3 regions of the Mesorhizobium sp. WSM1343 genome follow, and region 1 is predicted to be linked to each of the others. Evidence: riboswitches for the same ligand, from Rfam matches in the RefSeq annotation. Region 1 holds a riboswitch; each other region holds the start of a gene.
What was found. A riboswitch is a leader RNA that binds a small molecule or an ion and turns the genes downstream of it on or off. The one in region 1 is predicted to bind thiamine pyrophosphate.

Region 1 (5,269 bases):
CTACCGACCACCTTGGCGACCATGCGCTCGAGCTTGGGATCGGAATATTCGCCGCCATAGGTCGCCAGGATGCGCGGATGCTGCGCCCTGGCCAATTCGGCGAGCTTGTTGTTGGCGCCGACATTGTCCACCGTGATCGGCTTGTCGGAAGGCTGGAAGCCGGATTCCTGAACTTCCGGCGGCGTGAACATCTGGCAGCTTGCCAACGCCACGGCAAAGCCGGCCAGCGCGAGAAAGCGCGCCAGCGGTTTCATTCCCAATGTGTTAGCGCCGATCGCCAGAACGGCTTCCTTTCGGGTCCCGGCACATGACATTGAAAATCGGGGACGATCTTCAGAATGCTCACGTGCCACATCTCAAACTGCTGCAGTATCCGCGGCCCGTCCCAGGGGCGGGCGCCGGATACTGCAGGCAAATCACGGCCTGTGCCGGACCGGTAGGGCGGACCTAGCCACACTCCCCCGGTCATGGCAAGCAAACGCCACATCGCCTGGAGCCGGTTTGACCGTAAATTATGTCCGCTTCCGGGCAACATCGCGTGATGTGGAATATCCGGCACCCGCGCCGATATAGCGCCGGAACGCCTCCGGACCAGCCCCGGCAAAGAAATCATCAGCCTTGCCGGTCGCAGCGACCAACCCATTGTCGACAAACACCATATGCTCGCCGATGCGGCGTGCATCCTCCGGCTGGTGCGTGACGAACAGCACTGTCATGGCGCGTTCGGCATGAACGGCGGCAACCAGGTCCAGCATCTCGTCGCGCAAAGCCGGTCCGAGCGAAGCGAAGGGCTCGTCGAGCAGCAACACCGGTCGGTCGCGCACCAGCACGCGGGTCAGTGCGACGCGCTGGCGTTCGCCCCCCGAGAGCTCGCGCGGCAGGCGTTTCTCCTTGCCCGCAAGACCGGTGCGCGCAAGCGCCTCGGCGACCGCGGCGCGGTCCGCCTCGGTCAGCCGCAGGGATGGCGAACGGCCGAGCCCGACATTCTGCTCGACGGAAAGATGCGCGAAGAGATTGTTCTCCTGGAACACCATCGACACTGGCCGCGCCGAGGCCGGCTCGGCGCTGACATCGACACCGCCGATCAGCACGCGGCCCGACCGTGGGGTCTCGAAGCCGGCGACCAGATTGAGCAGCGTCGACTTGCCCGAACCGCTCGGCCCCATGATGGCGGTGATCGTCGCCGCGGCAAACTCGACATCGAAAACAAGCGGCGCCTCGCCATAGCTGCCATAACTGCCGTAGCTGAACGACACTTTGTCCAGCCGCACCGGCGCGCCCTTCGCGAGCCCGTTGGCCGCCTTTTCACGCATCACGGACCTCCTCCCTTCCCAGCCAGTGCGCCGCCACGATCAACGCGAGACAGACGAGGCCGAGCAGCAGTGCGAGGCCGGCGGCATCCTCGGTGCGGTAGCTGCCCATCCGAGCCAGAAGAAGGTAGGGCAATGTCTGCACGGAATCACTGCCGAACAAGGCAATGACACCGAGATCGCCGAGCGACAGCGCCATGGCGAAAGCGAAGGCCGTGGCGAGCGGTCGCCGCAGCGACGGCCAGTCGACCAGCATCAGCCGGTTCCAGCCCGCAATGCCGAACTGTGCACAGAGCCGTTCGTGACGCTCGCTCGCTGCATCATAGGCGGGACGCACGGCGCGGAGCGCAAACGGCATCGCCATCACCGCGTTGACGGTGACGACCATGACCGGAGCGATGGCGAAGACATCGCCGACATGGCGCAACAACAGGAACCAGCCGGCGCCGACGACGATCGGCGGCACGACCAGGACAAAACCGGCGCCTGTATCGGTCGCGTGTTCGAGCAGTGTCTTTGCGCCGGCACGGCGGGTCAGCGCCAGCGCCCGCCGCGCCATGGTCAGCGCCAGCGACAGCATCACCGAAAGCAGCGCCGACAGGAAGGCGAGCGCCGCGCTGGTCAGCGTTGCCTGCCGGACAGTGGCCTCGCCGGCCAAGCGGGCGAGATCGGCACTCAATCCGGCCATCACGGTTGCCGCCATCGGCCCGACAACGAACAGCAGCGCCAGGACGATGAGTAGCGCGTTCAACCAGGTCTCGCTCCGATTGACCGAGAGATAGCGGCGTGGCGCGACCGGCAAATTGGTGTCGCCGGCCACATTGGCGCCTAGCCGCGTCAGTGCCAGCACCACGATAAAGGTCAAGGCGATCTGCAGCAGCGTCAGTGCAACGGCCCGCGCGGGATCGAAATCGAAGCGCAGCGCCTGGTAGATGCCGACCTCAAGCGTCGTCGCGGCCGGCCCGCCGCCGAGCGTCAGCACGATCGTGAAGGATGTGATGCAGAGCATGAACACAAGCCCGGCGACGCCGGGCAGTGCGGCGCGCAGCGTTGGCCATTCGATCAGCCGGAACGCCGGCCGGGCCGCCATGCCGAGTTGGCTCGCCAGCCGCCATTGGTCGGCCGGTATGGTCTGCAGCGCCTCGAGGAACAGCCGCGTCGCCAGCGGCAGGTTGAAGAAGACATGGGCGACGAGAATGCCGGACAGGCCATAGATGCCCGGCCAGCTTCCGCCGCCGATAACGGCAAGCACGCCGGCGAAGTAGCCGGCACGGCCATAAAGCGCCAGGATGCCGAGCGCTGCAACGATGGCCGGCAGCGCCAACGGCACGGCGAAGATCTGCAGGATGAAGGCGCGGCCGAAGAAACGTGGATGCCGCGACAGAGCGCGCGCCACAAACAGCCCCGGGATGACCGAAAGCAGCGTCGACAGGACCGCTTGCCAGAGCGTGAAGCGAATGACGCGAAGCAGATAGGGATCGAAGGCTGCCCAGGCGCCCGAGAAATCATGGGCGCCCTCGAAAAGCAGGCCGGCAAACGCGCCGCCGATCAGCAGCGCGATTGCAGCGAGCGCGACAATGCCGGCACTGACGCGGGAATCCGTGGAATGCGCCGGCGCCATCGCGCTGCCTACTTGCTCATCGCCGCCAGCCATTCATCGACCCAGGCCTTGCGGTTGGCAGAGACCTCTTGCGGGCTGAACAGCAAGGTCTTCGTTGGCTTGACCAGTTTGTCGAAGGCCGAATTGAGCGGCTTGTCGGTCTTGCCTGCCGGGAACATCCAGTTGGTCTCGGGGATGGCATCCTGGAATTTCGGCCCGGTCATGAAGGCCATGAACTTGGCCGCCAGCGGATTCTTGGCTCCTGTCGTGGTGATACCCGCCACCTCGATCTGCAGATACTCGCCCTCCTCGAAGGAGGCCGCCTGGTAGCGCTCCGTGTTCTCGGCGACCATGTGGTAGGCTGGCGACGTCGTGTAGGACAGCACCATCGGCGCCTCGCCCTTGGTGAACAGCCCATAGGCCTCGCTCCAGCCCGGCGTCACGGTCAGCACCTTGGCCTTGAGCTTGGCCCAGGCCTCGGGTGCCTTGTCGCCATAGACCGACTTGACCCAAAGAAGCAGGCCGAGGCCTGGCGTCGAGGTGCGCGGGTCCTGGATGACGATCTTGTCGTTGGCACTGCCTTCGATCAGCTCCTTCAGGCTCTTCGGCGGCGTCTTCATCTTCTGCGTGTCGTAGACGACAGCGAAATAGCCGTAGTCGAAGGGGACAAACGTGTCGTCGCTCCAGCCGCCCGGCACATTGACATCCGTCACCGCGCCATGCGGCGCGAACAAGCCTGACGCCTTGGCATCGGCGGTGAGATTGGTATCCAGGCCAAGCACGATATCGGCCTTGGTCGATGCGCCTTCCAATCTGACGCGGTTGAGCAGCGCGACGCCATCGGCGACCGAGACGAAGTCGACGTCGCAGCCGCATTCGGCCTCGAACTCCTTCTTCACCACGGGACCCGGCCCCCAGTCGGCGGTGAAACTCTCATAGGTGTAGACGGTGAGCTTGTCCTTGGCCAAGGCGGGCCCGGACAAGGCCACGACCGTTGCTGAAACAAGAGCGTATAAAAGCGTGCGCATCGGCGCCTCCTTCGTTCGAATTGAAAGGAATTGAGGCGTCGGACTGTCCGAAACGTCTAATCCCTCCGCCGGTACAAACCGGATCAGGTTCAGCGGGTTGGCGAGACTGCCTCTCAGCCGGTCCGCGAAGATCGCGTCCGGCACCCCGTTAGAGCGTTTCGACACATAGGCCGGGCCGATCCGCCATGCAAGCGGGAGTTTGCCGCCTTCCGTTTCCCGTGCCGGGCTGGTAAGGGCCACACGATATGAGCACATTCACCATCCTGCTTGGCGGCGATCTCATCCGTACGCCACGGCTCGACCGTCAGGTCAAAGGCTCCCGCGTCATCGCCGCCGACGCCGGCATCGGTCATGCGCGGTTGCTGGGTCTCGTGCCGGAGCTGTGGGTGGGTGATTTCGATTCGGTGCCGGCGAACCTGCCGGACGATCTCGCTTCCGTGCCGCGCCGGACCTTCCCGGCGGAAAAGGACCAGACCGATGGCGAACTTGCCGTCGCCGCGGCACTGGAGCGCGGCGCGACCCGCCTGGTGCTGGCCGGCGCCTTTGGCGGCAAGCGCGCCGACCACGCTTTTCTGCATCTGTCGCTCGCCCTGCGGCTGGCGGAGGCGGGAACGGACGTGCTTTTGACCAGCGGCGCTCAGGAAGGCATCCCCCTGCTGCGCGGAACGGCCGGCTTCGACTATGCCGACGGCACGCTGTTTTCGGTGCTCGGCTTTTCCGAGCTCGACGGCCTGACCGTCACCGGCGCCAAATGGCCGCTCGCTCACGTCAAGGTGGCGTTCGGTTCGTCGCTGACCATTTCCAACGAGGTCAAGTCCGACAAGACCGGGGGCCGCCTCGAAATCGCGCTCGGCCATGGCCGCGCGATGCTGCTCGCTCATCCCTATCCCTTACCTGAAAGCTGACATGGCCCCGCCCCTTCTCAACCTCGACGGGATAAAACTGACCTTCGGCGGCACGCCGCTGCTCGATGGCGCCGCCTTGACGGCTTCGGCCGGCGACAAGATCGCGCTGGTCGGCCGCAACGGGTCCGGCAAGTCGACCCTGCTGAAGATCGCCGCCGGCCTGATCGAGCCGCAGGACGGCGAAGTGTTCCGCCAGCCTTCGGCGACCGTCCGCTATTTGCCGCAGATGCCCGACATGGAAGGTTTTGCCACTGTCCGCGCCTATGTCGAGGCCGGGCTTGGCCCCGCCGACGATCCCTACCGCGCCAGCTATCTGATGGAGCATCTCGGCCTGTCGGGTGAGGAACGTCCGAACGACCTGTCGGGCGGCGAGGCGAGGCGCGCCGCCCTTGCCCGCGTCATGGCGCCGGAGCCCGATATCCTGCT
Region 2 (5,269 bases), 1.9 Mb from region 1:
TTTGCCCTCATAATATTCTAGGCTGACGTTACCATCGGCATCGACATCACCGACGATTTGATCGTCGCGCTTGAACAGTAGCCGCCTGAACTCCACGGCAGCGTCGCTCGAAACAAGCGCCTGAATATCTGCATTTAGCCAAAGAGATTCAATTGAGTCGGCAACGAAGCAGAGTATGAGTCTAGACGAATACACCAAGTTGCTAGAGAGATGGCGGATTGCGTCACGGACCTCTTGGATCTCAAATCGCCCGTATCTGGCGTAGAGCCAGTGCAGCATCATGGTGTCGTCGCCGATCTTTATGAGGTGCCGATACCAATGGTAATCCCGGGGCATCTGGAAGATGCCGCAGAACTCGACGCGCTGGGCGTTCGCTGCGTGAACCCAGCCTTGCACTGCCAAGCCGACAACTTCGAGAAGATGGTTGCGGCGAGCGATTTGCTCAAGGTCGTAGCCGGAAGTCGCCAACCGATTCCGCGTGGGGATGCGCATCTTCCATCCTGCTTCTAACACCGTCACCGCTCCTGGGCTAAACTCCGCCCAATACGCTTCCCGCGTCACCGGGTCGCAAATCACCACCAGCACCGGGAGCGAGAAGTCGGACCAGTATTCTAGATGCTTCAGCTCTCCACGATAAATGAAGGCATCGTCATCTATCCCGCGGAAAAAACTCTCTCCGCACTTGATTTGGACGGCGACAAGCCGACCGGTGCCCCGGCGCTTCTCGTCCTGTTTGTCAACCAACTCGATTTCGCCATCGATGCCTAAGTCACGCCGCTCGCGAGGCCGAAAGATGTAGCGCAGCTCGTCATGGACGATCCCGTCCACTATTCGAACGCCCAGCGCCCCAAGTTCGGATTCATCGGTGACTATCGGTCGTGCCATGGCATCCTCCTGACCGCGATATCAGGTGCCGGAGCCAATCGCGTCAAGTACGATAGCCAGTCCATTTGGTTATCACCGACCGTAAAATCCGGTGCCTTCGACAGCCGCGTCTGCTTGCCCACTTACGCTGAGTGTTGGAAACTGAAGGAAAGGCGGCTTTCGGGATCGCTGACCTTTGTTCGGAGCGACTGTGATGAGGCGCGAAGCGGCCGTTCACAACGTAAAGAGCTTGGGGAGCGTGTTCCCGCGCTCTCAGGGAAGGCGCACGTGCCAGAAGTCGATGCCCTCAAAGCTATCCAAACCCGAATTTAGCGACGCCATTGTCCATAAGAAACCGCAATTCAGGCTGAGTCGCGACCCAGAAAGTTCGAAAAGCTTCCAAGAACCCCAACCAAACCGGATGCTGAGCAAGGCGACTTCGCTCCAAGAACCGCCTTAGTTCTACTGTCGCGAATACTCCTGAAATAACATCAAGGGTTGTCCGAAGACCGTGCGAACTCTGCGTCGCCTCCACTGCAATTCGATAGACCAGGCTTGTGAGGGCGGTTGCGTCGTTGATCATCAACCAATAGAGAGGGGATAAATCAGACAAAAGGACCAACCAATGACCAACCCAACCAGTACCCGCGCTGCCGAACTAGCTGAGTTAACCGCCGACATTGTCTCAGCATATGTCAGCAACAATCCTTTGCCGGTGGCTGGCTTGCCGGAGGTGATAGCATCGGTTCATGCTTCGCTGTCCGGACTTGGCACGCCGATCGCGCCTGTTGTTGAACCGCAAACTCCTGCGGTCAACCCGAAGAAGTCGGTGACGCCAGACTTCATTATCTGCCTCGAAGACGGCAAGAAGTTCAAATCCCTAAAGCGGCATCTTAGCACGGACTTCGGCCTGACACCGGATGCCTATCGCGCCAAATGGAACTTGCCGCACGACTATCCTATGACAGCTCCGAACTACGCCGCTCAGCGCTCGCAATTGGCGAAGTCCATCGGGCTTGGCCGCAAGGCTGAACCCGTCGCACCAGCCAAAAAGGCACCTGCGAAGCGGAAAGCCAAAGCGTAGTCCGCCACCACCTGACGCGACGGAAAGACTCAGCTATGTCTGGAGAGCGGCGGACCTGAAAAGGACCGTCTGGCCGGCGCCATTCGGGCAACCTCCTAGCGAGGGCGCCGGTCTTTTTTCCTAGCGAAGTTCGTCTTGTCAGGATATCTGCACTTAGAACCAGTGGGGAACGGGGCGTGACAATTAGGGCGATGCTGTCTTTTGCCCCGAGAACAATTTTTCCCGAGGTTGGCTGATCGGCGATTGTGGCCTTCGCCCAATAAATGTTCAGGTCGCCACAAGCGACTTGATTGTCAAACGCAGTTATCCGACCAACCGGCTTGCGGTCGAAGATGCGCTCGACAAAGAGAATTTCGGCCATGAGCCGGCCGCTCAGCACGAAGAAGAACTCGACACCCATGACACCGAGGTTGATATCAGAAACGGGGAAGAAGTGGCCGATCAACACCAGTGCGATCGACAGGCCGCGCCATCCATCGAGATAGGTCAGCCTTGTTCTTGACGATGTATCGGCGGCGGACAGGGACACGACAAGCTGCGTCGCCGAGATATCCGTCATGCCGTTGCCTTCGCATTCCAACGATGCGAGGGCTGCAGATGCTCCTAGTCCGTTCGCATTCCTCGAAGCATATTGCAGCGCAATAGAGAGCGAGATGGCAACACTGTGGCGTTTACGGCCGTTATATCCGGGAGCGACGAAAAGGGCCGCGAAGACCCCTTCCCCAGGGTTGCCAACCCCAAGATCGGCAATCGGTATCTCAGTTGGCGGCAGCCACCGCGCGACGATGAGGATGAGACGGCGTCTCACCTTGTATGGGATCCTCCTCGCATTTGGTGCAGGACTCTTTTTCGGGTGTCTCCTTTAGTTGGGTCAAGCGGCTGCCGGCGGTCGGCTCTGTGGGGGTGGATAGGCGCCGCACCGGTACGTTTTGAGGTCAAGGTGACCGGGGCGAACCACGGGCTAAGCCGAGCTCAATCCATGGTCCTATCCGGAGCAATGCCGCCAGCTAGGCGATAGCTGCTTTCGACCGGACCCGAATGCGCTTGACAAATCGGAGCCGGCCCGTTCAACCTGGGGCATTGACCAGGGGAGTCCCGGCAAGGGGCTGAGATACTGCTGGCTTTCGCGGCGCAGTGACCCGTTGAACCTGATCCAGTTCATACTGGCGTAGGGACGGTGCAAGCGCTTTGCGGGAGTTTACGCCCGAGGTCCTGTTTCAGCAGGTCAACAGAAGCGTCTTTTCATCCTTCCGGCACAGAACTGGGTCTCCAATGCATGAGCAAAGGAGCCTCACGATGAATGCCATCACCCCTGCGGTCTCGACGGGACCACTGCCCGCCTCGCGGAAAATCCACAAGCCCGGTGCCATCCATCCCCACATCAGGGTGCCGATGCGAGAAATCTCCCTCCATCCGACGGCGGGCGAACCGCCTGTCACCGTCTACGATCCGTCCGGTCCCTATACCGACCCGACTGTCGAAACCAGCATCGAAAATGGCCTTGCCCGACTTCGCCACGAATGGATTACGGCACGCGGCGATGTCGAGGACTATGACGGCCGCCACGTCCGGCCGGAGGACAACGGATTTGCGGCGGGCGAGCGGCTGACGCCGGAGTTTCCAATTCGGAACCGGCCGCTCAGGGCCAAGCAGGGCAAGGCGGTGACCCAGCTTGCCTATGCGCGCGCCGGCATCATCACGCCCGAAATGGAGTTCGTCGCCGTCCGCGAGAACCTTGGCCGCGACATCTGGCGTGGCAAGCTTGAGCGCGACGGTGAAAGCTTCGGCGCGGCTATTCACGATTTCGTCACACCGGAATTCGTGCGCGACGAGGTGGCGCGCGGGCGCGCGATCATTCCCGCCAACATCAATCATCCCGAGAGCGAGCCGATGATCATCGGCCGCAATTTCCTGGTGAAGATCAACGCCAATATCGGCAATTCGGCGGTCACCTCCTCGATGGCGGAGGAAGTGGAAAAGATGGTCTGGGCGATCCGCTGGGGCGCCGACACGGTGATGGACCTGTCGACCGGCCGCAACATCCACAACATCCGCGAGTGGATCGTTCGCAATGCGCCGGTGCCGATCGGCACGGTGCCGCTCTATCAGGCGCTCGAAAAGGTCAACGGCATCGCCGAGGACCTGACCTGGGAAGTCTACCGCGACACGCTGATCGAGCAGGCCGAGCAAGGCGTCGACTATTTCACCATTCACGCCGGCGTGCGGCTGCACTACATCCCACTGACCGTTGACCGGGTCACCGGCATCGTCTCGCGTGGCGGCTCGATCATGGCCAAATGGTGCCTGCACCATCACCGGGAAAGCTTCCTCTACGAGCATTTCGCGGAAATCTGCGACATCTGCCGCGCCTATGACGTGTCCTTTTCGCTCGGCGACGGGCTCCGTCCGGGCTCGATCGCCGATGCCAATGACGCGGCGCAATTCGCCGAGCTCGAAACGCTCGGCGATCTGACGCAGATCGCCTGGGCCAAGGACTGCCAAGTGATGATCGAGGGTCCCGGCCATGTGCCGATGCACAAAATCAAGCAGAACATGGACAAGCAGCTCGCCGTCTGCGGCGAGGCGCCGTTCTACACGCTGGGACCGCTGACAACCGACATAGCGCCGGGCTACGATCACATCACCTCCGGCATCGGCGCTGCCATGATCGGCTGGTACGGCACCGCCATGCTCTGCTACGTCACGCCGAAGGAACATCTCGGCCTTCCCGATCGCAACGACGTCAAGACCGGCGTGATCACCTACAAGATCGCGGCGCATGCCGCCGACCTCGCGAAGGGGCATCCAGCGGCGAAAGTCAGGGATGATGCCCTTTCCCGCGCGCGCTTCGAGTTCCGCTGGGAAGACCAGTTCAACCTGTCGCTCGATCCAGAAACGGCGCGATCCTTCCACGACCAGACCTTGCCCAAGGAGGCGCACAAGGTGGCGCATTTCTGCTCGATGTGCGGGCCGAAATTCTGCTCCATGCGCATTTCCCACGACATCCGCGCCGAGGCACATAAAGAGGGCATGGCGGCGATGGCGGCGAAGTATCGCGAGGGCGGCGATCTCTATGTGCCGGCGGACGAGACCGACGCACCGCTCATGCCACAGGCGCACGAGCGACCATGAGGGTGCTGGTCAAAGGGGCCGGCGTCGCCGGCCTCACCGCCGCCTTCGAGCTCGCCACACGCGGCGCGGCGGTGACAGTTGCCGAGACAAGGCCTGGGCTTGGCGGCAACGCATCATGGTTCGCCGGCGGCATGCTGGCGCCATGGTGCGAGCGCGAAAGCGCCGAGCAGCCGGTGCTCGATCTCGGAC
Region 3 (5,269 bases), 1.8 Mb from region 1:
CGTGGCGCCCGCGCTTGTCGACGTGTCACCGCCCAACGATGTCGTCGAAGGCTTCATGTGGGGCCGCGAATGGGTGCTGTTGACCTATAAGCATCCACAGCTTCCCGGCTGGCTGCTCGAGATCAGCCATCTTCTGACCGGATCGTTCCGCTGGCCGCAATATCTCGTGGCTCAGCTAACGATCTCGGCCACTTTCGTGCTAGTCTATCTGCTGGCCCGCGACATGCTCGGGCGAACCCGCGCGCTGGCCGCCGTGCTTCTGATGCCGTCGCTCTATTTCTTCGGCTGGCCGACCCCACAGTTCAATCATGACTACGCGCAGATGCCCTTCTGGGCCGCTATCTGCTGGCTGTTGTGGCGTGCGGGCCGTGGTGGTGGGCCGGGCTGGTGGCTGGCGCTCGGGCTGGTGTCGGGCGTCGGGCTCTATGCCAAGCTTTCCACCGGCCTATTATTGCTTTTCGGGGCGATCTGGCTGCTGTCGGACACACGCGCACGCAGTCGGCTCGCCACGCCCTGGCCATGGCTCGGGCTCGCGGTTTTCGGCGCTGTCGCCGCTCCACTGGCCGCCGAACTCTGCCGCGTCGATTTCCTGCCGCTGACCTATGCCGCCTGGCGCGATCAGTGGGTGGTGGCTCATCGCTCCCGCTTTTATTATATCGGCGTCCAGATGGCCGGGCTCTGCGGCTTTCTTCTGGTGCTGGCGATATCAGGGCTGCTGCGGCGCTCGCCCGCGCCGCAAAAGCCCGTCGGGCGCGGCACGCTGGTCTATCTCTTGTGGATGGGGGTTGGCCCGGCGATCCTCGTCATGGTGGCGTCCCTGTTCACCGGCGCCGGCGAGGCCTGGGGCGCGCCGATGTACAATCTTGCTGGCGTTGTGGCGCTCGCCTTGCTGGGCCATCGCCTCGGCGCCATCGAGATGCGAAAGCTGGCGATCTGCGCGCTCATCTCCATTGTCGGCATATCCGGTGCCTATGCGGGCATCCGCTGGACGAAATGCAATCTGCGTGGGCGCATGGACGCCGTCTGCTGGCCGGCGCAAAAGATCTCGGATGAGGCAGAGGCTGTCTGGCACGCTGCGACGCCCGATCGGCTCGACATCGTCGGCGGCCATGCCCTTATTGCGCCGCTGGCGGGCCTCAATGCCTATGACAAGCCGTCGATCTTCACCGAACTGAACATGCAGTACGCCCCCTGGATCACCAAGGAGCGGCTGCGCGAGCATGGCATATTGCTGGTCTGGCCCGGGCGCGATGTGCCATCTTATCTGCAGGCGTGGGTGGGCGACATCCCGGTCAAAACCGTTCTTTTCGACTGGTCGCTCAAGGCGCCGCCGGTGGCGATCAGCTTCGCAGCCATTCCGCCTGGCGCGCGGCAGTTGCCGGGTGCTATCGACGGCCTCGCCCGACCGAGCAACTGAAGCAGATCCGCCGGTCCGCTGGACGAAGCAGGTGACAATGCCCATCTATGTCCAGACAAACTTGCCTTTGAGGAGACGTGATATGGCGACTTCGACCGAACGCGCAGTCCTTGCCGGTGGCTGCTTCTGGGGTATGCAGGATTTGATACGGCGCTATCCCGGCGTCATTTCCACCCGTGTTGGCTACAGCGGCGGCGACGTGCCCAACGCCACCTACCGCAACCACGGCAGCCATGCCGAAGCCATCGAGATCAATTTCGATCCGGCCATCATAAGCTATCGCACGCTGCTGGAACGCTTTTTCCAGATCCACGATCCGACGACCCGCAACCGCCAGGGCAACGATGTCGGGACGAGTTATCGCTCGGCGATCTATTACACCAGCGACGAACAGAAGCGCATCGCCGAGGACACGATCGCCGATGTCGATGCCTCGGGCCTGTGGCCGGGCAAGGTCGTCACCGAAGTCGCACCCGTTGGCCCCTTCTGGGAAGCCGAGCCCGAGCATCAGGACTATCTGGAGAAATATCCCAACGGATACACCTGCCACTTCGTCAGGCCGGGGTGGAAGCTGCCGGTTCGGGAAAAAGCGGTGCCGTAGATACACTGATACGACAGGATTTGAGAAGCCGCGGAGCGCTCGCTCCGCGGCTTCTTTTCATTGCAATTCCTACTTGCCGCAATGGTTGTCATTAACTGTCGGCGCGGTGGTGCCCGGCGACGTTCCACTGGCATCGGGCTGTGCGCCCTGCGGATGGGCAGGGCAATTTTCATCCGCGTTTGAATTCGTGGTGCCCGGTGCTACCGTCGTACTGTTGGTCGTGCCGGGGTCTACCGTGTTCGGCGAAGCCGGCGTATTTGGGTCGACGGTGACCGACTTGCCGCTGCCGCCGGATCCGTCGGTGCCGCTTGTGCCATTGCTCTGCGCCATGGCCGATGTCGCCAGGCCAATGGTGAGCGCCGAAGCTGCGAGGATTTTCATGAACATGGTTTGTCTCCATTGTCTGTGAACTCGTCGCGTAGCGACTGGTGGGACAACCTCGCGGCCTGGTGAAGGTTCCCGATAAATTCTCGCGCCGGCAGAGCCAACTGCTCCCGCCCTGGCGCAATGCTTTTGGCGCAGTGCGATAAAAAAACGGCTTTTCCTTCAACTCGAATGATGCTTTAAGGCGCACATCCACAGGGGTGCTCCGTACGGTCGGGGCTGAGACGGGGGCGGCAAGCCCACAGACCCTAGAAGCTGATCTGGGTAATACCAGCGGAGCGAGGCGGGCGATGTTTTCAGGCGCACAGATTTCCCTATATCCCATGACCGACGATTTCGTCGGTGTCATCCTTGGCGCGCTCGGTGCGCTCGATCCCTGGCGCGACAAACTCAGGATCGAGACCGACGACATCTCGACCTTGCTGGTCGGGCCGCCCGAAGTGCTGTTTCCTGCCATGCGCGACCTCTTCGTGGCGGCGGCACGCAGCGGCAAACATTGCGTGTTGTCGGCCACCATCTCGCGCGGCTGCCCTGGCGAGCCGGACGATCCGATCTGCCGCTCCGATGCGTTTGGCGGGCCCGTCGGTCCACTCGGCCCGCGCAAGGACGCGGCCATCGCGGCGGTGCGCAATGCTGCTGCCACCGGCCAGCCTGCGGCGGCGCAGTTCTCGCTCTATGTGATGGGCACAGACGACCACATGGACGAGATCTACGGCTGCATAGACTTTCTCAAGCAGTCCGGCGTCTATGAGCGCTCCAAACATTTCTGCACGAAACTGCGCGGTGATGCCGGTGCGATCTTTTCGGCGCTGGACGAGGCTTTCTGCCGTTTCGGACCAGGCGCTGGCCACGTAACCCTCGACGTCACGGTCTCGGCCAACAGCCCGTCGGCCGTCTGAAGCCGCGCCGCTCTCGCGGCCGTCAAAGGTTATCTCCCGTGGTCTCATCATCAGTCGCTTCGCGCCCGATCGCGAGCTTTCTCGTCAAGGCAATGCCGGCCATGATCTCGGCCGGTTTGCTCCTGCTGGCGTGGGAGCTTTATGCCACCTATTCCGGCATCAGGGCCACGATACTGCCGGCGCCGTCACGCGTCTTCGAGCAAGCGATGCTCAATCGCGAGGCGCTGGTCGACAATGCCGTTCCGACCATCCGTGCCACGCTGCTTGGCTTTGCCTGTTCGCTCAGCGCCGCCTTCGTGCTGTCGATGCTGGTCGACTTCTTCCAGCCGCTGCGGCGTGCGTTGTTTCCCGTCTTCATCGTCAGCCAGACCTTGCCGCTGGTGGCGGTCGCGCCGCTGGTGGTGCTGTGGTTCGGCTTCGGGCTGGCGCCCAAGATCATGCTGGTGGCGCTGGTCACCTTCTTTCCGATGCTGGTCGCATTGGTCGAAGGCTATGAGGCGACCGAGGCCGAGATCGGGCAAATGCTGCGCGCCATGGGGGCAGGGCGCTGGCGCATCTTCCTGCTGGCGCGGCTGCCTTCGGCGCTGCCTTACTTCTTTGCCGGGTTGAGGATCTCCATCACCTATGCGGTGGTCGGCGCCATCTTCGCCGAGTATGCCGGTGCCGCGAAGGGTCTGGGCATCTACATGCTCAACGCCAAAAACAATTTCCGTCCTGATCTGGTTCTTGCCGCCGTCGGTGTCAGCGCGGCGCTGACCCTTGTCCTGTTCGGGTTGACCGTGTTGCTGCAGCGCCTTGCCATGCCCTGGGAGCGAGCCGACAGGGAAACTGCCGGGAAGGGGGCCTGGCGATGAGCCGGCTCGAACTGCGGCATGTGCACAAGGCGTTCGGTGGGCTCGACGTGCTGGCCGATATTTCGCTCAGCGTCGGCGCTGGTGAATTCGTCTCGATCCTTGGACCCTCGGGTGCCGGCAAGTCGACGCTGTTCCAGCTTCTGACCGGCGCCGAGCATGGCGAGGGCGAGATGTTGTTCGACGGCGCGCGGCTCGACGACCACGGCAGGCACTTCGCCTTCATGCCGCAGCGCGACGCGCTGATGCCATGGCGGCGCATCCTCGACAACACGACGCTCGGGCTCGAAGTGCAAGGTATGAGGAGACAGGCGGCGCGGGCGCGCGTTGCGCCGTTGTTTGCCGAATTCGGGCTTGCCGGCTTCGAGCGGCATTTTCCCGCGCAGCTGTCCGGCGGCATGCGCCAGCGCGCGGCCTTGCTGCGCACCGTGGTGCAGGAGCGCGACATGCTCCTGCTCGACGAGCCGTTCGGCGCGCTCGATGCGCTGACCCGCACCGCCATGCAGCGCTGGCTCGAACAGATGTGGCGGCATCATCGCTGGACGGCGCTCTTGATCACCCATGACGTGCGCGAAGCCGTGTTCCTGTCCGACCGCATCTATGTGCTGTCGGCGCGCCCGGCCCGCATCGTGCGTGAAATCAGGGTGCCGTTGCCGCGCCCGCGCAGCCTTGGCGGCGATGCCGCGCGCCAGGCAAGCGCGCTCGAGGCCGAAATCCTCGACATCATCCTCAACCCCAATCCATCCAAAGGACACGATCATGACTGACTTGACGCGCCGGCAGGCCTTGTTGCTGACCCTTGCCACCGGCCTTCCCTTGATTGCCGGAACGCGTCGGGCTCGAGCACAATCGGCGGCACAAAAGGTCACCGTCGCCCTCGACTGGACGGTCAACACCAACCACATCGGACTGTTCGTCGCCCGCGACAAAGGGTTTTATCGCGAGGCCGGACTCGAGGTCGACATCCTGCCCTACAGCGATACCGGTGCTGGCACGCTGGTCGCAAACCGCGTCGCCGATTTCGGCATCAACGGCACCATCAGCCTGTTCACCCAGAGAACCGCCGGGGCGGATCTGAAGGGCGTCTATGCGGTGGTGCAGTCCGAAACAGGCCGCG

Region 2: another riboswitch for thiamine pyrophosphate. It lies ahead of thiC (phosphomethylpyrimidine synthase ThiC); the one in region 1 lies ahead of thiB (thiamine ABC transporter substrate binding subunit).
Region 3: another riboswitch for thiamine pyrophosphate. It lies ahead of AC0NIL_RS15405 (YkoF family thiamine/hydroxymethylpyrimidine-binding protein); the one in region 1 lies ahead of thiB (thiamine ABC transporter substrate binding subunit).

What each region holds. Positions count from the first base shown of each region.
Region 1 is NZ_CM148370.1:1,382,253-1,387,521, reverse strand. It holds gene AC0NIL_RS06675 (M48 family metalloprotease) at 1-254, opposite strand, end outside; gene thiQ (thiamine ABC transporter ATP-binding protein) at 513-1,313, opposite strand; gene thiP (thiamine/thiamine pyrophosphate ABC transporter permease) at 1,306-2,931, opposite strand; gene thiB (thiamine ABC transporter substrate binding subunit) at 2,940-3,938, opposite strand; TPP riboswitch at 3,982-4,096, opposite strand; gene AC0NIL_RS06655 (thiamine diphosphokinase) at 4,184-4,843, shown strand; gene AC0NIL_RS06650 (ABC-F family ATP-binding cassette domain-containing protein) at 4,845-5,269, shown strand, end outside.
Region 2 is NZ_CM148370.1:5,810,150-5,815,418, forward strand. It holds gene AC0NIL_RS28295 (hypothetical protein) at 1-26, shown strand, start outside; gene AC0NIL_RS28300 (DUF4365 domain-containing protein) at 1-885, opposite strand, end outside; gene AC0NIL_RS28305 (Ros/MucR family transcriptional regulator) at 1,490-1,948, shown strand; gene AC0NIL_RS28310 (hypothetical protein) at 2,235-2,450, shown strand; TPP riboswitch at 3,025-3,141, shown strand; gene thiC (phosphomethylpyrimidine synthase ThiC) at 3,245-5,080, shown strand; gene thiO (glycine oxidase ThiO) at 5,077-5,269, shown strand, end outside.
Region 3 is NZ_CM148370.1:3,164,069-3,169,337, forward strand. It holds gene AC0NIL_RS15390 (glycosyltransferase family 39 protein) at 1-1,417, shown strand, start outside; gene msrA (peptide-methionine (S)-S-oxide reductase MsrA) at 1,500-2,018, shown strand; gene AC0NIL_RS15400 (hypothetical protein) at 2,088-2,405, opposite strand; TPP riboswitch at 2,589-2,702, shown strand; gene AC0NIL_RS15405 (YkoF family thiamine/hydroxymethylpyrimidine-binding protein) at 2,693-3,301, shown strand; gene AC0NIL_RS15410 (ABC transporter permease) at 3,394-4,155, shown strand; gene AC0NIL_RS15415 (ABC transporter ATP-binding protein) at 4,152-4,919, shown strand; gene AC0NIL_RS15420 (ABC transporter substrate-binding protein) at 4,912-5,269, shown strand, end outside.